2 regions of the Pseudomonas koreensis genome follow, and region 1 is predicted to be linked to the other one. Evidence: predicted binding sites of a transcription regulator. Region 1 holds the regulator's gene; the other holds the start of a gene.

Region 1 (11,167 bases):
TAGCGGCTTGTTGCCGCCCAAGTGCTTTGCCCCGCCGCTGGCGATCAACTCGGCCAGCGCGGATACATCAAGCAATGCACACATGTGCTCGATCACGGTGCCGGCGAGCCATGGCCGCTGACCCCGGTGACTTCTCCATTTGATCTCATTCGGGTCCAGGCGCAACGAGCGGCTGACCTGATGTACCGCCAGCCCCCACTCGTAACCTTGTACCGAAATCACGTATTGCAGGCCCTGACGGAAGTCATCGCGGTACCGGTCCGGCATGACCCAGCGCGCGGTGTCCAGGACCTTCAGGTTGCCGGCCTGGCTCGGCAGAATCCCGAGGAACCACTCCGGCTGACCAAACAGCGGCGTCAGCTCGTGGCCGGCCAGCGAATAGATCGAGCCGAGGCACACCAGCGGCACCGCCAGCGTCAACCCGGCAACATCGAACAGCAAGCATTCGAAGGCTTCGGCAGCCCAGGCCGGACGGCCATCGGGCTCGACCGGTGGCGGCGGGTTGTTCGGTGGCAGATGCACTTCGACCAGCGGCGGAATCAGCACCTGCGGCTCAGCAATCTGCGGCGCGGGTTCTGGCTCCGGTTCTGGTTCCGGTACGGTCAATAATTGTGTTTGCAGCAGCGGCGCCAGCGTCGACAGCGGCGCGCGCGGCTCGTCGATCAGCGCGACCGGTGCTTTGGCTGCAGGTGCAACAGCCGGTGCGGCAATTGGAGCGACAGACTTCTGCGCGTCGCGAGCCTGCTCCTCCAGCACCGCGGCCTGGAACTCGTCCATGGCCTCAGTGCTTTCCACCACTTCAGGCTGCGCCTGTTCGACGACTGGCGGCAGCGCTTCGACGGGCGGCAACTCTTCGGGCAGGTCCAGCAGCAGATCTTCCAGATAGGACTGCAAGGCCTGTTGCGGACGTGAAGTCAGCTTGACCGGCCGGTTCATGCGCAACTCCCGGTAGGAGCTACCGCAGGCTGCGATCTTTTGATCTTCTGAGGAACACTGGCAGGCAAGATCAAGAGATCGCAGCCTTCGGCAGCTCCTACACGGATGGAGATCATGTTCAGGCCACCTGCGGAACAAGTTGCTGCGCAAGCAGGTGCTTGAGCAGCGCGCGGTAGGCCAGCACGCCGCGGCTCTTGCCGTCGAATTGCGAAGGCGTGACGCCGGCGCGGCTCGCATCGCGCAGTCGGGTATCGACCGGAATGTAGCCGTGCCAGATATCGTCGGGGAATTTGTCGCGCAGCACGCGCAGGGTGCCCATTGAGGCCTGCGTGCGGCGGTCGAACAGGGTCGGCACGATGCTGAACGGCAGCGGTTGTTTGCGCGAACGATTGATCATCGCCAGGGTGTTGACCATGCGCTCCAGACCTTTGACGGCCAAGTGCTCGGTCTGCACCGGAATCACCAGTTGCTGACTCGCCGCGAGGGCGTTGACCATCAGCACGCCGAGCAACGGTGGGCTGTCGATGATTGCGTAATCGAAGTCCTGCCACAGCTGCGCCAGACTCTTGGCGATCACCAGGCCCAGGCCACTCTGCCCCGGCGACTGGCGCTCAAGGGTGGCCAGCGCAGTGCTCGACGGCAGCAGGGAAATGCGTTCGTCGCTGGTCGACAGCAGTAACTGTCCCGGCAGGCCTTGCGGCACGCTGCCCTTGTGCAGAAACAGGTCGTAGTTGCTGTGCTCCAGGCTGTCGGGGTCGTAACCGAAATAGCTGGTCATCGAGCCGTGCGGGTCAAGATCGACCACAACCACGCGCTTGCCCGCCTCGGCCAGCAATCCGGCTAAAGCGATGGAGGATGTGGTTTTACCGACACCACCCTTTTGATTGGCGACTGCCCAGACTCTCATTCAGTTCGTTCCTCCCGGCCGGGTTGATTGGCCGAGACATGCTTCAGCGTGTTAATGCGGGCGACGGAGAATTGACGGCACTCTCGCGTCCCGGCGTCTTGACCGGGGTCGGTGCAGTTTGTGTGCCAGCGCGCTTCAACGCCGCATCCGGTTGTGCGTTGGCAGTTCCGGTGCCGGTGAGGCTGCGGCGGACATCGAGATTGCGCGACACCACCAGCACCACGCGACGGTTCTTCGCCCGGCCTTCGACCGTGGCGTTGTTGGCCACCGGCTGGAATTCGCCGTAGCCCACCGACGCCAGCCGACCCGGGTTCACGCCCTGCATGGCGAGCATGCGCACGATGCTCGCCGAACGCGCCGAGGACAGTTCCCAGTTGGTCGGGTACTGCGCCGTGCGGATCGGTTGATCATCGGTGAAGCCTTCGACGTGGATCGGGTTGTCGAACGGTTTCAGGATCGCCGCGACCTTGTCGATGATGCTGAAGGCGATGTCGCTCGGCATCGCATCGCCGCTGCCGAACAACAGGCTGGAGTTGAGTTCGATCTCGACCCATAACTCGTTGCCGCGCACGGTCATCTGGTTGGAGCTGATCAAGTCACCGAACGCGGCACTAATGTCGTCAGCAATGCTTTTCAGCGGATCGCTGGCGCCGGCGATACCGGCGTCGACCTGTTCGGCATCCTTGACCAGCGGCTTGGCCGGGGTCACGGTTTTCGGCCGCTCGTCGCCGATCGGAATCGGTTTGAGCGAGCGATCGGAGTCGGTAAATACGCCGATCAGCGCTTCGGAAATGACTTTGTACTTGCCTTCGTTGATCGACGAGATCGAGTACATCACCACGAAAAACGCGAACAGCAAAGTGATGAAATCCGCGTAGGACACGAGCCAGCGCTCGTGGTTAACGTGTTCTTCCTGGTGCCTGCGACGAGCCATGATCCATTTCCCCCATCAATCCATGAAGCCCTGAAGCTTCAGCTCGATAGAGCGCGGGTTTTCACCTTCGGCGATCGACAGGATTCCTTCCAGCAACATTTCGCGATAACGCGACTGCCGCAATGCGATGGACTTGAGCTTGGCCGCGACCGGCAAGAGGATCAGGTTGGCACTGGCCACGCCGTAGATCGTCGCGACGAAAGCCACGGCAATGCCGTTACCCAGTTGCGACGGATCGGCGAGGTTGCCCATCACGTGAATCAGGCCCATCACCGCACCGATGATGCCGATGGTCGGCGCGTAGCCGCCCATGCTTTCGAACACTTTGGCCGCTTCGATATCACGTGATTCCTGGGTGTAGAAATCCACTTCGAGAATGCTGCGAATGGCTTCCGGCTCGGCGCCGTCGACCAACAATTGCAGGCCCTTGCGCGAGTAACTGTCAGGTTCGGCATCGGCCACTCCTTCGAGACCGAGCAGACCTTCCTTGCGCGCTGTCAGGCTCCAATTGACCACGCGGTCGATGCCACCGGCCAGGTCGACACGCGGTGGAAAGAAGATCCAGGCGAGAATCTGCATGGCGCGCTTGAACGCGCTCATCGGCGACTGCAGCAGCGCAGCACCGACGGTGCCGCCCAATACGATCAGCGCTGCCGGGCCGTTGGCCAGTGCGCCGAGGTGACCGCCTTCAAGGTAGTTGCCGCCGATGATGGCGACGAACGCCATGATGAGGCCGATAAGGCTGAGAACATCCATCAGATACACGCCTCGACGATGTGCTTGCCGATGTCGTCCAGACCGTACACCGCGTCAGCCAGATCGGCTTTGACGATGGCCATCGGCATGCCGTAGATCACGCAGCTTGCCTCATCTTGCGCCCACACCGAGCTGCCGCCCTGCTTGAGCAGACGCGCGCCTTCGCGACCGTCGGCGCCCATGCCGGTCAGCACCACTGCCAGAACTTTGTCGCCGTAGGACTTGGCTGCAGAACCGAAAGTGATGTCAACGCACGGCTTGTAATTCAGACGCTCGTCGCCCGGCAAAATCTTCACCGCGCCACGGCCGTCGATCATCATCTGCTTGCCACCCGGCGCCAGCAGCGCCAGGCCCGGACGCAGGATGTCGCCATCCTCGGCTTCCTTGACGCTGATGCGGCAGAGCTTGTCGAGACGTTCGGCAAACGCCTTGGTAAACGCTGCCGGCATGTGCTGGATCAGGACGATCGGCGCCGGGAAATTCGCCGGCAATTGCGTCAGCACGCGTTGCAGCGCAACCGGTCCGCCCGTCGAAGTACCGATGGCAACCAGTTTGTAGGCCTTGCGTTTCGGGGCCGACGCCGAAGCGCTGGCAGCGGATGCACGAGCAGGCGCAGGAGCCGGACGCGCCGGCACAGGGCTGCTGTGGCTGCTTTGGCTGCTGTAGCTCGACGCTGCCGGGGCAGGCGTCGGCGCTGGCGCAGCGGCGGGAGCCGGCGCGCTGTAGGCACTGAAACGACGATTGCTGCGCGAGATGCTGTGGACTTTCTCGCACAGCAGCTGCTTGACCTTCTCGGGGTTGCGCGAGATGTCTTCGAAATTCTTCGGCAGGAAATCCACCGCGCCGGCGTCCAGCGCATCCAGGGTCACCCGGGCGCCTTCGTGCGTCAGCGAGGAGAACATCAACACCGGGGTCGGGCAGCGCTGCATGATGTGCCGCACTGCCGTGATGCCGTCCATCATCGGCATCTCGTAGTCCATGGTGATCACGTCAGGCTTGAGCGCCATGGCCTGATCGATCGCCTCTTTACCGTTGGTGGCCGTGCCGACCACCTGGATGCTCGGATCCGCCGAAAGAATTTCCGAGACGCGGCGGCGGAAAAAACCCGAATCGTCCACCACCAGGACTTTGACTGCCATAAACACTCCATTAGGTGCAGCGGCGCGTCATCGCGCCGTCGCCCCGGATTCAAATACGCTTTGTGGCGTAACGCTTGAGCATGCTTGGAACATCGAGAATCAGCGCAATGCGGCCGTCACCGGTGATGGTGGCGCCGGACATGCCCGGAGTGCCCTGGAGCATTTTGCCCAATGGCTTGATGACCACTTCTTCCTGGCCGACCAATTGATCGACGACGAAGCCGATCCGCTGGGTGCCCACCGAAAGAATCACCACATGGCCTTCGCGCTGCTCTTCGTGAGCGGCGGAGCTGACCAGCCAGCGCTTGAGGTAGAACAATGGCAGCGCCTTGTCGCGCACGATCACCACTTCCTGACCGTCGACGACATTGGTGGTCGACAGGTCGAGGTGGAAGATTTCGTTGACGTTGACCAGCGGGAACGCGAACGCCTGATTGCCGAGCATCACCATCAGGGTCGGCATGATCGCGAGGGTCAGCGGCACTTTGATGACGATCTTCGAACCCTGGCCCTTGGTCGAGTAGATGTTGATCGAACCGTTGAGCTGGGAAATCTTGGTCTTCACCACGTCCATGCCGACACCACGGCCGGACACGTCGGAGATCTCGGTCTTGGTCGAGAAACCCGGGGCGAAGATCAGGTTGTAGCACTCGGTATCGCTCAGGCGATCGGCCGCGTCCTTGTCCATCACACCGCGTTTTACCGCGATCGAACGCAGGACGTTCGGGTCCATGCCTTTGCCGTCGTCGGAGATCGACAGCAGGATGTGATCGCCTTCCTGCTCGGCCGCCAGCACTACGCGACCGCCACGGGCCTTGCCCGATGCTTCGCGTTCTTCCGGCGACTCGATGCCGTGGTCGACGGCGTTGCGCACCAAGTGGACCAGCGGGTCGGCCAGGGCCTCGACAAGGTTTTTGTCGAGGTCGGTTTCTTCACCCACCAGTTCCAGGTTGATCTCTTTCTTCAGCTGCCGCGCAAGGTCGCGAACCAGACGCGGGAAGCGCCCGAAGACCTTCTTGATCGGCTGCATCCGCGTCTTCATCACGGCGGTCTGCAGGTCAGCGGTGACCACGTCGAGGTTCGACACGGCCTTGGACATGGCTTCGTCGCCGCTGTTGAGACCCAGGCGCACCAGACGGTTACGCACCAGTACCAGCTCGCCAACCATGTTCATGATTTCGTCGAGACGCGCGGTATCGACGCGCACGGTGGTTTCCGCTTCGCTGGCCGGTTTTTCCGGCGGCGGTGTCGCAGGAGCACGGGCCGGAGCCGGTGCAGCAGCGGCGGCCGGTTTCGGCGCCTCGGCTTTCGGTTCAGGCTTGGCCGCAGGTTTCGGCGCAGCAGCGGCGGCCGGAGTTTTCGCTGCTGGCGTGGCGACGCTCGACGCGGAGCCGGCAGTCGCAGCGCTGGCGTCAAACTTGCCTTTGCCGTGCAATTGGTCGAGCAGCGATTCGAATTCGTGATCACTGATCAGGTCGCTGCCGGCCGCAGCGGCAGCCGGTGCAGCAGGTGCTGCCGGCGCCGAAGCGATCGCCGATTCCAGCGCGTCAACGGCGAAGTTGCCCTTGCCGTGCAACTGATCGAGCAAGGCTTCGAATTCGTCGTCGGTGATGTCCGAGCTGTCCCCCGCAGCAGGCGCGGCCGGAGCCGCTGCTGCTGGCGCCGGAGCGACCGCATCGACAGCAAACTGGCCTTTGCCATGCAGTTGATCGAGCAGCGACTCAAACTCGGCGTCGGTGATTTCATCGCTGGCGGCCGTGTCGGCAACCGGCGCGGGCGCCACAACAGCAGTCGGGGCCTCGGCTTGTGCCTTGACGGCATTCAGCGAGTCCAGCAGTTGTTCGAATTCGTTATCGGTGATGTCTTCCGATGCGCTTTCGGCGACCGGCTCTTCCACCACTTCTACCGGTGCAGCAACCGCTTCATCAGCCGATTGCGGCTCGGCCAGACGCGCCAGCGCGGCCAGCAGTTCCGGCGTGGCGGCGGTGATCGGTGCACGCTCGCGGACTTCGCTGAACATGCTGTTCACCGCGTCCAGTGCTTCCAGCACCACGTCCATCAGTTCTGCATCAACGCGACGCTCACCCTTACGGAGGATGTCGAACACGTTTTCGGCGATGTGACAGCACTCCACCAGCTCATTGAGCTGAAGGAAGCCGGCGCCCCCTTTTACAGTGTGGAAACCGCGAAAAATTGCATTGAGCAGATCTGCATCATCCGGGCGGCTTTCCAGCTCGACCAGTTGTTCGGACAGTTGCTCAAGAATCTCGCCGGCCTCAACCAGGAAATCCTGAAGGATCTCTTCATCGGCGCCGAAGCTCATTAATGGGGTGCTCCTACAGGTCTAAAAACCCAAAAAACCTGAAATTCCGAAATACTAGAATCCAAGGCTGGATAACAAATCGTCCACATCGTCCTGACCGGACACAACGTCTTCTCGTTTATCGGCATGAATCTGCGGACCTTCACCCTGCGAGAGATGTTTTTGTGGATCTTTTTCGGCAAGCATTGCGGCGCGGTCATGTTCGATGCCCGCAAAGCGGTCGACCTGACTGGCCATGAGCACGAGTTTGAGCAGATTGCTTTCGACTTCGGTGACCAGTTGGGTCACACGCTTGATCACCTGACCGGTGAGGTCCTGGTAATCCTGAGCCAGCAGGATGTCGTTGAGATTGCTCGACACCGCACGGTTGTCCGTGCTGCTGCGTGACAGAAAACCGTCGACCCGGCGCGCCAGTTCGCGGAACTCTTCAGCCCCGACCTCGCGACGCATGAAGCGGCCCCAATCGGCGCTCAACGTCTGCGCTTCATCAGCCAGACTGTTGACCACCGGCGTGGCGCTTTCCACCAGATCCATGGTGCGGTTGGCCGCGGCTTCCGTCAGCTTGACCACATAGCCCAGACGTTCGGTGGCGTCGGTGATTTGCGACACTTCCTCGGCCTGCGGCATGTGCGGATCGATCTGGAAATTGACGATCGCACTGTGCAGTTCACGTGTGAGCTTGCCCACTTCCTGATACAGGCCGCGGTCACGGGTCTGATTGAGCTCATGGATCAGTTGCACCGCGTCGCCGAACCTGCCTTTTTCAAGACTTTCGACCAGTTCGACCGCGTGTTTTTTCAGGGTCGATTCGAAATCGCCCTGGGATGATTCGTTATGCTCCATAGCTCCCCCGCGCATTCATCAGCCGATGCGTTCGAAAATCTTCTCGATTTTGTCTTTCAACGCTTGAGCCGTGAAAGGTTTGACCACGTAACCGTTCACACCGGCCTGAGCGGCCTCGATGATCTGCTCGCGCTTGGCTTCGGCAGTCACCATCAACACCGGGAGGTGCTTGAGTTTTTCATCGGCACGCACGTGGCGCAGCAGGTCGATACCGGTCATGCCCGGCATGTTCCAGTCCGTTACCAGAAAGTCGATGCTGCCGCTGTTGAGCACCGGAATGGCAGTGGTGCCATCGTCGGCCTCGACGGTGTTGGTGAACCCAAGATCGCGCAGCAGGTTCTTGATGATCCGCCGCATCGTTGAGAAGTCATCAACGATGAGGATTTTCATGTCTTTGTTCAATTCGACCTCCAAGCAGTCTTAAACGCGCCCAGCACCTGGACGCGCCACTTCAATCAATCGGCGCAGCACTTAAAGTTTGTCTGGAGCACAACGGATCGAGACCGGCGCCGTTGATCACCGCACCAGCCTCGTTTCGCAGTGTCCCCACACTGCCTTCAGCGCGCTCGCCACTCCCCCAAACGCCCCCGCAGACGGGCCGCGCACTGGCTGTGTAACTGGCTGACCCGCGATTCACTGACGCCAAGGACTTCACCGATTTCCTTGAGGTTCAGCTCTTCGTCGTAGTACAGCGCCAACACCAGTCGCTCACGCTCCGGCAAATTGGCAATCGCGTCCGCCAGCGCCGCCTGGAAGCGTTCATCTTCCAGATCGCGTGACGGCTCCATATGCGCACTGGCGCCATCCTCGTGCAGCCCTTCGTGTTCGCCGTCCTGCAACAGGTCGTCGAAACTGAACAGGCGACTGCCCAAGGTGTCATTCAGAATCCCGTAGTAATCGTCGAGACTCAATTGGAGTTCGGCCGCAACCTCGTGATCTTTAGCGTCACGGCCGGTTTTAGCTTCAATCGAGCGAATCGCGTCGCTGACCATCCTGGTATTACGGTGAACCGAGCGTGGCGCCCAGTCCCCTTTGCGCACTTCGTCGAGCATCGCGCCGCGGATTCGAATGCCCGCGTACGTTTCGAAACTGGCGCCTTTGCTGGCGTCGTATTTGGTCGAGACTTCGAGCAAACCGATCATCCCGGCCTGGATCAGGTCTTCGACCTGCACGCTGGCCGGCAGGCGTGCCAGCAAGTGATAGGCAATGCGCTTGACCAGTGGCGCGTAGCGCTCGATCAATTCGTATTGCGCGTCACGCGCCGACTTTTTGTAAAGATTCATGCCACTGGCGGTCATATCACAGGCCCTGCGGTTTGCTGCACGAGACGCTCGACGAAAAATTCCAGATGACCGCGCGGGTTGGCGGGCAGCGGCCAGGTGTCGACCTTCTGGGCGATGGCCTTGAAGGCCAGCGCGCACTTGGAACGGGGAAAGGCTTCGTAGACGGCGCGCTGCTTCTGCACCGCTTTGCGCACACTTTCGTCGTAAGGCACGGCGCCGACATATTGTAGGGCGACGTCGAGAAAACGATCCGTGACCTTGGTCAACTTGGCGAACAGGTTGCGCCCTTCCTGCGGGCTCTGCGCCATGTTGGCCAGCACGCGGAAGCGGTTCATGCCGTAGTCGCGATTGAGCAACTTGATCAGCGCGTAGGCGTCGGTGATCGAAGTCGGCTCATCGCACACCACCAGCAACACCTCTTGCGCAGCGCGAACGAAACTGACTACCGAGTCACCGATACCCGCAGCGGTGTCGATCACCAGCACGTCGAGATTGTCGCCGATGTCGCTGAACGCCTGGATCAGACCGGCGTGTTGCGCCGGGCTCAGGTGCACCATGCTCTGCGTGCCGGAGGCCGCCGGCACGATGCGAATCCCGCCCGGCCCCTGCAACAGCACGTCGCGCAATTCGCAACGGCCTTCGATCACGTCGGCCAGTGTGCGTTTGGGTGTCAGCCCCAGCAGAACGTCGACATTTGCCAGGCCCAGGTCGGCGTCCAGCAGCATGACCCGACGGCCAAGCTCTGCCAGCGCCAGCGACAAGTTCACTGACACGTTAGTCTTGCCGACGCCACCTTTGCCGCCGGTCACCGCGATCACCTGTACGGGATGCATGCTGCCCATGTTATTTCTTTACCTTGTCTTGCATAGACGGAGGCCACATTACTGGCTGCGCGTTCCCGATCGGAACAATGCGTGGCAGACCATCGATGTAGGTACAAAAACTGTTCATGATTACCTCAGCCAACCTGCTTGGTCGGGCTGTGATAGATATCAGCGAACATGTCAGCCATGGCTTCTTCGCTGGGTTCTTCCTGCATTTGCACGCTGACGGCGCGGCTGACCAGTTGATGACGGCGCGGCAGATGCAGATCATCCGGAATCCGTGGGCCATCGGTCAGGTACGCGACCGGCAATTCATGACTGATCGCCAGGCTCAACACTTCGCCGAGACTGGCCGTTTCATCCAGTTTAGTCAGGATGCAGCCGGCCAGCCCGCAACGCTTGTAACTGTGATAAGCGGCGGTTAGAACCTGTTTCTGGCTGGTGGTTGCCAGGACCAGATAATTTTTCGAGCGAATGCCACGCCCGGCCAGGCTCTCGAGCTGCATGCGCAACGCCGGATCACTGGCTTGCAGCCCGGCAGTATCGATCAAAACCACGCGTTTGCGTAGCAGTGGATCCAATGCCTGCACCAGCGACTGGCCCGGATCGACGTGGGTCACCGGCACATTGAGAATGCGGCCGAGGGTTTTCAATTGTTCCTGCGCGCCGATGCGAAAGCTGTCCATGCTCACCAGCGCAACGTTCTGCGCGCCGTACTTGAGCACATAACGCGCGGCCAGCTTGGCCAGCGTGGTGGTCTTGCCCATGCCGGCGGGGCCGACCATCGCAATCACACCGCCCTCTTCCAGCGGCTCGACTTCCGGTACGGCAATCATCCGCGCCAGGTGCGCCAGCAGCATGCGCCAGGCCTGACGCGGCTCTTCGATATCGGTAATCATCGCCAACAGATCGCGCGACAGCGGGCCGGACAGGCCGATGCGCTGCAGACGACGATACAGATTGGCCTGGGCCGGACGGCTGCCTTGCAGCTGATTCCAGGCCAGGGTGCCGAGCTGCACTTCCATCAGCTCGCGCAGGCTGTTCAACTCAAAACGCATCGACTCCAGCGCTCGCGGATCGACACCCGCCGAAGCTTGCGCAGGGGCTGCGGCCGGACGGGCCGGGGCAGCGTAGGTTGGCTCGCTCAGCGGCTCGGCAGCGGTCAGCGGCAGGCCTGCGGTCAATGGCAGCCCGGCGAACAACTGCTGATTGGTGTTGCCAT
Region 2 (6,163 bases), 2.7 Mb from region 1:
CCAACCCTGCAAACTACCCGCGACGAAAACATCTTCGCCTTCGGTGACTGCGCGGCGTGCCCGCAACCGGGGACCGATCGCAACGTGCCCCCGCGTGCACAAGCTGCGCACCAGCAGGCATCGTTGCTGGCCAAGTCGCTGAAACTGCGTATCGAAGGCAAGACCCTGCCGGAGTACAAGTACACCGACTACGGCTCGCTGATTTCGCTGTCGCGCTTTTCTGCTGTGGGTAACTTGATGGGCAACCTGACCGGCAGCGTGATGCTTGAAGGCTGGCTGGCGCGGATGTTCTACGTGTCGCTGTACCGCATGCACCAGATGGCGCTGTACGGACCATTTCGCACAGCAATGCTCATGCTCGGCAGCAAAATCGGCCGTGGTACCGAGCCGCGTCTGAAATTGCACTAAAGCGCCAACCTGTGGGAGCGAGCTTGCTCGCGAAAGCGGTGGGTCAGTCAACACTGTCGTTGAATGATTCGGCCCCTTCGCGAGCAAGCTCGCTCCCACATTGTTTCGTGTTGTGCGCAAATCAGCAGGCGAAGGCCTGCAATTGATCTCTGTCCATCAGAGCTGAAAGCGTCGCACCATGCCCTGTAGCGCGTTGGCCAGTTGCGAAAGCTCATGACTGGACGCGCTGGTCTGGTCAGCACCCGCAGCCGAACGCACCGACAGGTCGCGAATGTTCACCAGATTGCGATCCACCTCCCGCGCCACTTGCGCCTGCTCCTCGGCAGCGCTGGCGATGACCAGGTTGCGCTCGTGAATCTCGTGCACCGAAGCCGTGATCGTCACCAGCGCCTCGCCCGCCCGCTCGGCCAGGACCAAGGTGCTCGCCGCACGCGACGCGCTGGCCTGCATTGAATCCAGCGCCAGGCTCGAGCCGCTGCGCATGCCTTGCACCATCTGCTCGATCTCCTGCGTCGATTGCTGGGTGCGATACGCCAGCGCACGCACCTCATCGGCCACTACCGCAAAACCTCGACCGCTTTCACCCGCGCGTGCCGCTTCGATGGCGGCGTTGAGCGCCAGCAGGTTGGTCTGCTCGGCGATGGCGCGGATCACGTCCAAAACCTTACCGATGTCTTGCGACTGATTGGCCAGCGACTGCACCAGTTCGCCGGTGTGCTGCACGTCGCTGGCCAGTGCATTGATCGCGCTGGCGGTTTCGCTGACGCGCTCCTGGCCCAATCGCGCCGACTGACTGGACTGGCGCGTGGCATCGGACGTCGACACGGCGTTGCGTGCTACCTCCTCCACCGCAGCGGTCATCTGGTTGACGGCGGTCGCGGCTTGTTCGATTTCGTTGTTCTGCTGCTGCAGGCCTTGGGTGCTGTCGACGGTGACGGCGCTGAGTTCGTCTGCGGCCGTGGCCAGTTGCGTCGCCGAGCCGCTGATGCCTTGCAGGGTTTCGCGCAGGTTCTGCTGCATCGTCGCCAGGGCTTTGAGCAAGCGGCTGACTTCGTCGTTGCCATGGGTTTCGATCGGTCGGGTCAGATCGCCCTTGGCCACACTTTCAGCGGCATCCACGGCGCTGCTCAAGGGACGCACGATACTGCGTGTGAGCAACATCGCCAGCGCCACCGTGGCCAGCGCCGCCAAGGCAATGAACAGAGTGACGATGGTCCGCGAGGTTTCATAATGCGCGGCGGACTTTTCGCTTTCGGCGGCAACCTGGCGGGCAAACAGATCGGCGAGATCGTTGAGTTGCTTGCCGGAACCGTCGACCACGGTCTTCATGTCAACCAGCAGCAATTTGGTCAGCTCGTCACGCTTGCCTTGCTCGGCGAGAGTGAATGACTGGGCAATCCCGGTGCGATAAGCAGCGAAGGTTTTCTTGAACTGGTCATACAGCTGCTGACCTTCGGCCGTGTCGACCAGTTTGTCGTAGGCGGCGATCTTCTCGCTCAGCTCCTTGTCGCGGGTGTCCATCTGGCCGCGATAGGTGGCGATGTTGGCCGGATCCTGATCGAGCGCCATGCGCAGGGAAATGGTGCGGATGCGCAGCATCAGTTCGCGGATCTCGTCGCCGCCACGAATACTTGGCAACCAGCGGTTCTCCACCGCTACCTCACTGTCGCGAATGCTCGACATCTGCCCCAGCGCAAACACACCGAGCAAGGCCACCAACACCGCGATCAGGGCAAATCCCAGGGCGGCCCGGGGAGCAATATTCAACTGACGAAGCAACATGACGAACGCCCTTATTCTTGTAATGGCCAGATTCAAGGGGCGAAGCGTTGGCCGTCCCCTCGTGTTAGCGGGCTATCGGCAGGTTGTATGACGACTTGAAGGGATTCGCCTTCCGGCAGGCAAAAAAAATCCCCGTATCTTTCGATACGAGGATTTTCAATATGGTCGGGGTAAGGGGATTCGAACTCCTGACATCCTGCTCCCAAAGCAGGCGCGCTACCGGACTGCGCTATACCCCGGTAAAAAAAAGGCGACCTTTCAAAGATCGCCTTCTTCGATCAGCGCTTTTGGCCTCTGATCTTAAGATTCGATCCCAGCGCAAACTGGTTTCAAAAATGGTGGGTCGTGTGGGATTCGAACCTACGACCAATTGGTTAAAAGCCAACTGCTCTACCAACTGAGCTAACGACCCAAATATGGTCGGGGTAAGGGGATTCGAACTCCTGACATCCTGCTCCCAAAGCAGGCGCGCTACCGGACTGCGCTATACCCCGATTTGAAATTGGCTCCGTGACCAGGACTCGAACCTGGGACCCAATGATTAACAGTCATTTGCTCTACCGACTGAGCTATCACGGAACTACATATTTCAAGTTACAACGGTGAAGCTTTGTTGCTTCTCGACACCCTTTCGCATCGCTGCGTTCGTGTGTCTGAGGCGCGCTATTCTACAACCTAGAACACCTCTGTCAACCCCCTAAATTGCTTTCAAGTTAATGATTTGCAACTTATTTCAGATTCCAACCCGGTGGGTTGAAACGCTGCCGGTGACTGACTGCGGGGCGCACTTTACAAGCCTTTTCCTTTGAGTTCAACAGCCTGGCGAAAAAAAGGCCTCGCAATGCGAGGCCTTCCCGGTTTCATTGCCGCTGAGGCTTAGCCGAAAACGATTTCGTCGTTCTCGACCTTGCCGGTGGCGGTGTCGCCAGGCATGAAATGACCCGACAGGATCAACTGCGCCAGCGGGTTTTCGATCCAGCGCTGAATCGCCCGTTTCAAAGGACGCGCGCCATACACCGGGTCGTAACCGACGGCGATCAGCTTGTCCATCGCCTCCGGGCTCAACTCCAGCTTCAGCTCGCGCTCGGCCAGACGACTGCGCAGACGGCCCAACTGGATCTCGGTAATCCCGGCGATCTGGTCGCGTGCCAGCGGCTCGAAGATCACCACTTCGTCGACGCGGTTGATGAACTCCGGCCGGAAGTGCGAGGTCAGCGCGTCCATCACAGCAGCACGCTGCGCTTCACGATCACCGACCAGCTCCTGGATCTGCATCGAGCCGAGGTTGGACGTCATCACGATCACCGTGTTGCGGAAGTCCACCGTACGCCCGTGACTGTCGGTCAGACGGCCATCCTCAAGCACTTGCAGGAGGATGTTGAACACATCCGGGTGCGCCTTCTCGACTTCGTCCATGAGGATCACCGAGTACGGCTTGCGACGCACCGCTTCCGTCAGATAACCGCCCTCTTCATAGCCGACGTAACCCGGTGGCGCACCGATCAGACGAGCCACGGAATGTTTCTCCATGAACTCGGACATGTCGATGCGCACCATCGCCTCTTCCGTGTCGAAGAGGAATTCGGCCAGCGCCTTGCACAGCTCGGTTTTACCGACACCGGTCGGGCCGAGGAACATGAACGAGCCGCTCGGACGATTCGGGTCGGACAACCCGGCGCGGGAACGCCGCACGGCGTTGGCCACGGCCACGACTGCCTCTTCCTGACCGATCACCCGTTTGTGCAACAGGCTCTCCATCTTCATCAGCTTGTCGCGCTCGCCTTCGAGCATTTTCGACACCGGAATGCCGGTCCACTTCGACACAACTTCGGCAATCTCTTCCTCGGTCACCTTGCTGCGCAGCAACTGGTTTTCGCTCTTGCCGTGCTGGTCGACCATTTGCAGGCTGCGTTCCAGATCCGGGATCACCCCGTACTGCAACTCGGCCATGCGGTTCAGGTCGCCTTTGCGCCGTGCGGCTTCCAGTTCCTGTCGCGACTGTTCGATCTTCTGCTGAATCTGCGCAGAACCCTGCACCTCGGCTTTTTCCGAGTTCCAGATTTCCTCCAGATCGGAGTACTCACGCTCGTGACGCTCGATTTCTTCCTGGAGTTTTTCCAGGCGTTTCTTCGCTGCGTCGTCGCTTTCTTTCTTCAGCGCCTGGGATTCCACCTTCAGTTGAATCAGGCGGCGCTCGAGACGATCGAGTACTTCCGGCTTGGAGTCGATCTCCATACGGATACGGCTGGCGGCCTCGTCGATGAGGTCGATGGCCTTGTCCGGCAGCTGCCGGTCAGTGATGTAGCGATGGCTGAGCTTGGCCGCGGCGATGATCGCGCCATCGGTAATCGCCACCTTGTGGTGAACCTCGTAACGTTCCTTGAGGCCACGCAGAATCGCGATGGTGTCTTCTTCACTCGGCTCGTCCACCAGGACTTTCTGGAAACGCCGCTCGAGCGCCGCGTCCTTCTCTATATATTGGCGGTACTCGTTGAGCGTGGTCGCGCCGACGCAGTGCAGCTCGCCGCGAGCCAGCGCAGGCTTGAGCATGTTGCCGGCATCCATCGAGCCTTCGCCCTTACCGGCACCGACCATGGTGTGCAGTTCGTCGATGAACAGAATGATCTGCCCTTCCTGCTTGGACAGCTCGTTGAGCAAGCCTTTGAGGCGCTCTTCGAATTCACCGCGATACTTGGCACCGGCGATCAGCGCGCCCATGTCCAGCGACAGCAGGCGCTTGCCCTTCAGGCCATCCGGCACTTCGCCGTTGATGATGCGCTGGGCCAGACCTTCAGCGATCGCGGTTTTACCCACGCCGGGTTCACCGATGAGGACCGGGTTGTTCTTGGTACGCCGTTGCAGAACCTGAATGGTGCGACGGATTTCGTCGTCACGGCCGATCACCGGATCGAGCTTGCCGTCTTCGGCGCGCTTGGTCAGGTCGACGGTGTACTTGTCCAGCGCCTGACGCGACTCTTCGTGGTTGGCGTCATTTACCGCTTCGCCACCTCGCAGGTTGTTGATCGCGTTTTCCAAGGCTTTTTTGCTCACGCCTTGGCCGAGCAGCAACTTGCCAAGCTTGCTGTTCTCGTCCATCGCGGCGAGCAGCACCAGTTCGCTGGAGATGAACTGGTCGCCCTTCTGCTGAGCCAGACGGTCAGCCTGATTGAGCAGACGTGCCAGATCCTGCGACATGTTCACGTCGCCGGTCGGGTTCTGGATTTTCGGTAATTGGTCGAGCTCTTTGGTCAGCTCTTTACGCAAGCTGTTGACGTCGAAGCCTACTTGCATCAGCAGCGGCTTGATCGAACCGCCCTGCTGTTCAAGCATGGCCTGCATCAAGTGCGCCGGCTCGATGGCCGGATGATCGTGGCCAACCGCCAACGACTGGGCGTCGGACAGGGCCAACTGCAATTTGCTGGTTAAACGGTCTATACGCATGGGTCACCTTCCTTTTGAGCAGGCCGGACCTAAGAAACCATCCTGAATAAAGAAACCTGCCAGATACCGCTATAGATGCGGTCGATTCTGCAAGATTCAAGCGTCGGATGGTTGATACAGGTCAGGCAAGTCTAGCGGGTGAGCCAAACGAGGGAGGCAAAGCGACCAGTGCGAGGCGCACGGCGGTAAGAGAAGAAGCGCGGATCGCTCACGGTGCAGAAACCGCCCCCATAAACAGCGGTAACACCACGCTTAGCCAGACGCAGGCGCGCCAGTTGATAGATGTCAGCCATGAACTTGCCGGCATTGCTGCTCGGCGCGAAGGCTGTCGCCGCTTCCGGCAACTGATTGACGAAGACTTCGCGTACTTCCGGGCCGACTTCAAAGGCTTGCGGGCCGATGGCCGGGCCGAGCCAGACCAGAACGTCTTCCGGCGCAACATCGAGGCTGTCGAGGGTGGCTTCAAGTACGCCCGCCGCCAAGCCACGCCAACCGGCATGGGCTGCCGCAACACAGGTGCCGGCACGGTTGC

What was found. Region 1 encodes FliA, which starts transcription of late flagellar genes. Its sites were predicted from a motif close to CTAAAGTTTNNNNNNNNNNNGCCGNTAA; they were not measured.
Region 2: a site for FliA is predicted at 2,263-2,290, ahead of J2Y90_RS01645 (methyl-accepting chemotaxis protein). Genes of this name have one in related genera too.

The regions. Positions count from the first base shown of each region.
Region 1 is NZ_JALJWP010000001.1:3,046,364-3,057,530, reverse strand. It holds gene J2Y90_RS13725 (CheW domain-containing protein) at 1-936, opposite strand, end outside; gene J2Y90_RS13720 (ParA family protein) at 1,055-1,843, opposite strand; gene motD (flagellar motor protein MotD) at 1,887-2,780, opposite strand; gene J2Y90_RS13710 (flagellar motor protein) at 2,793-3,533, opposite strand; gene J2Y90_RS13705 (protein-glutamate methylesterase/protein-glutamine glutaminase) at 3,533-4,672, opposite strand; gene J2Y90_RS13700 (chemotaxis protein CheA) at 4,722-6,995, opposite strand; gene J2Y90_RS13695 (protein phosphatase CheZ) at 7,050-7,838, opposite strand; gene J2Y90_RS13690 (chemotaxis response regulator CheY) at 7,857-8,228, opposite strand; gene fliA (RNA polymerase sigma factor FliA) at 8,396-9,136, opposite strand; gene fleN (flagellar synthesis regulator FleN) at 9,133-9,963, opposite strand; gene flhF (flagellar biosynthesis protein FlhF) at 10,080-11,167, opposite strand, start outside.
Region 2 is NZ_JALJWP010000001.1:356,710-362,872, forward strand. It holds gene J2Y90_RS01640 (NAD(P)/FAD-dependent oxidoreductase) at 1-408, shown strand, start outside; gene J2Y90_RS01645 (methyl-accepting chemotaxis protein) at 565-2,190, opposite strand; tRNA gene J2Y90_RS01650 (tRNA-Pro) at 2,353-2,429, opposite strand; tRNA gene J2Y90_RS01655 (tRNA-Lys) at 2,527-2,602, opposite strand; tRNA gene J2Y90_RS01660 (tRNA-Pro) at 2,608-2,684, opposite strand; tRNA gene J2Y90_RS01665 (tRNA-Asn) at 2,694-2,769, opposite strand; gene clpB (ATP-dependent chaperone ClpB) at 3,067-5,631, opposite strand; gene pgeF (peptidoglycan editing factor PgeF) at 5,763-6,163, opposite strand, start outside.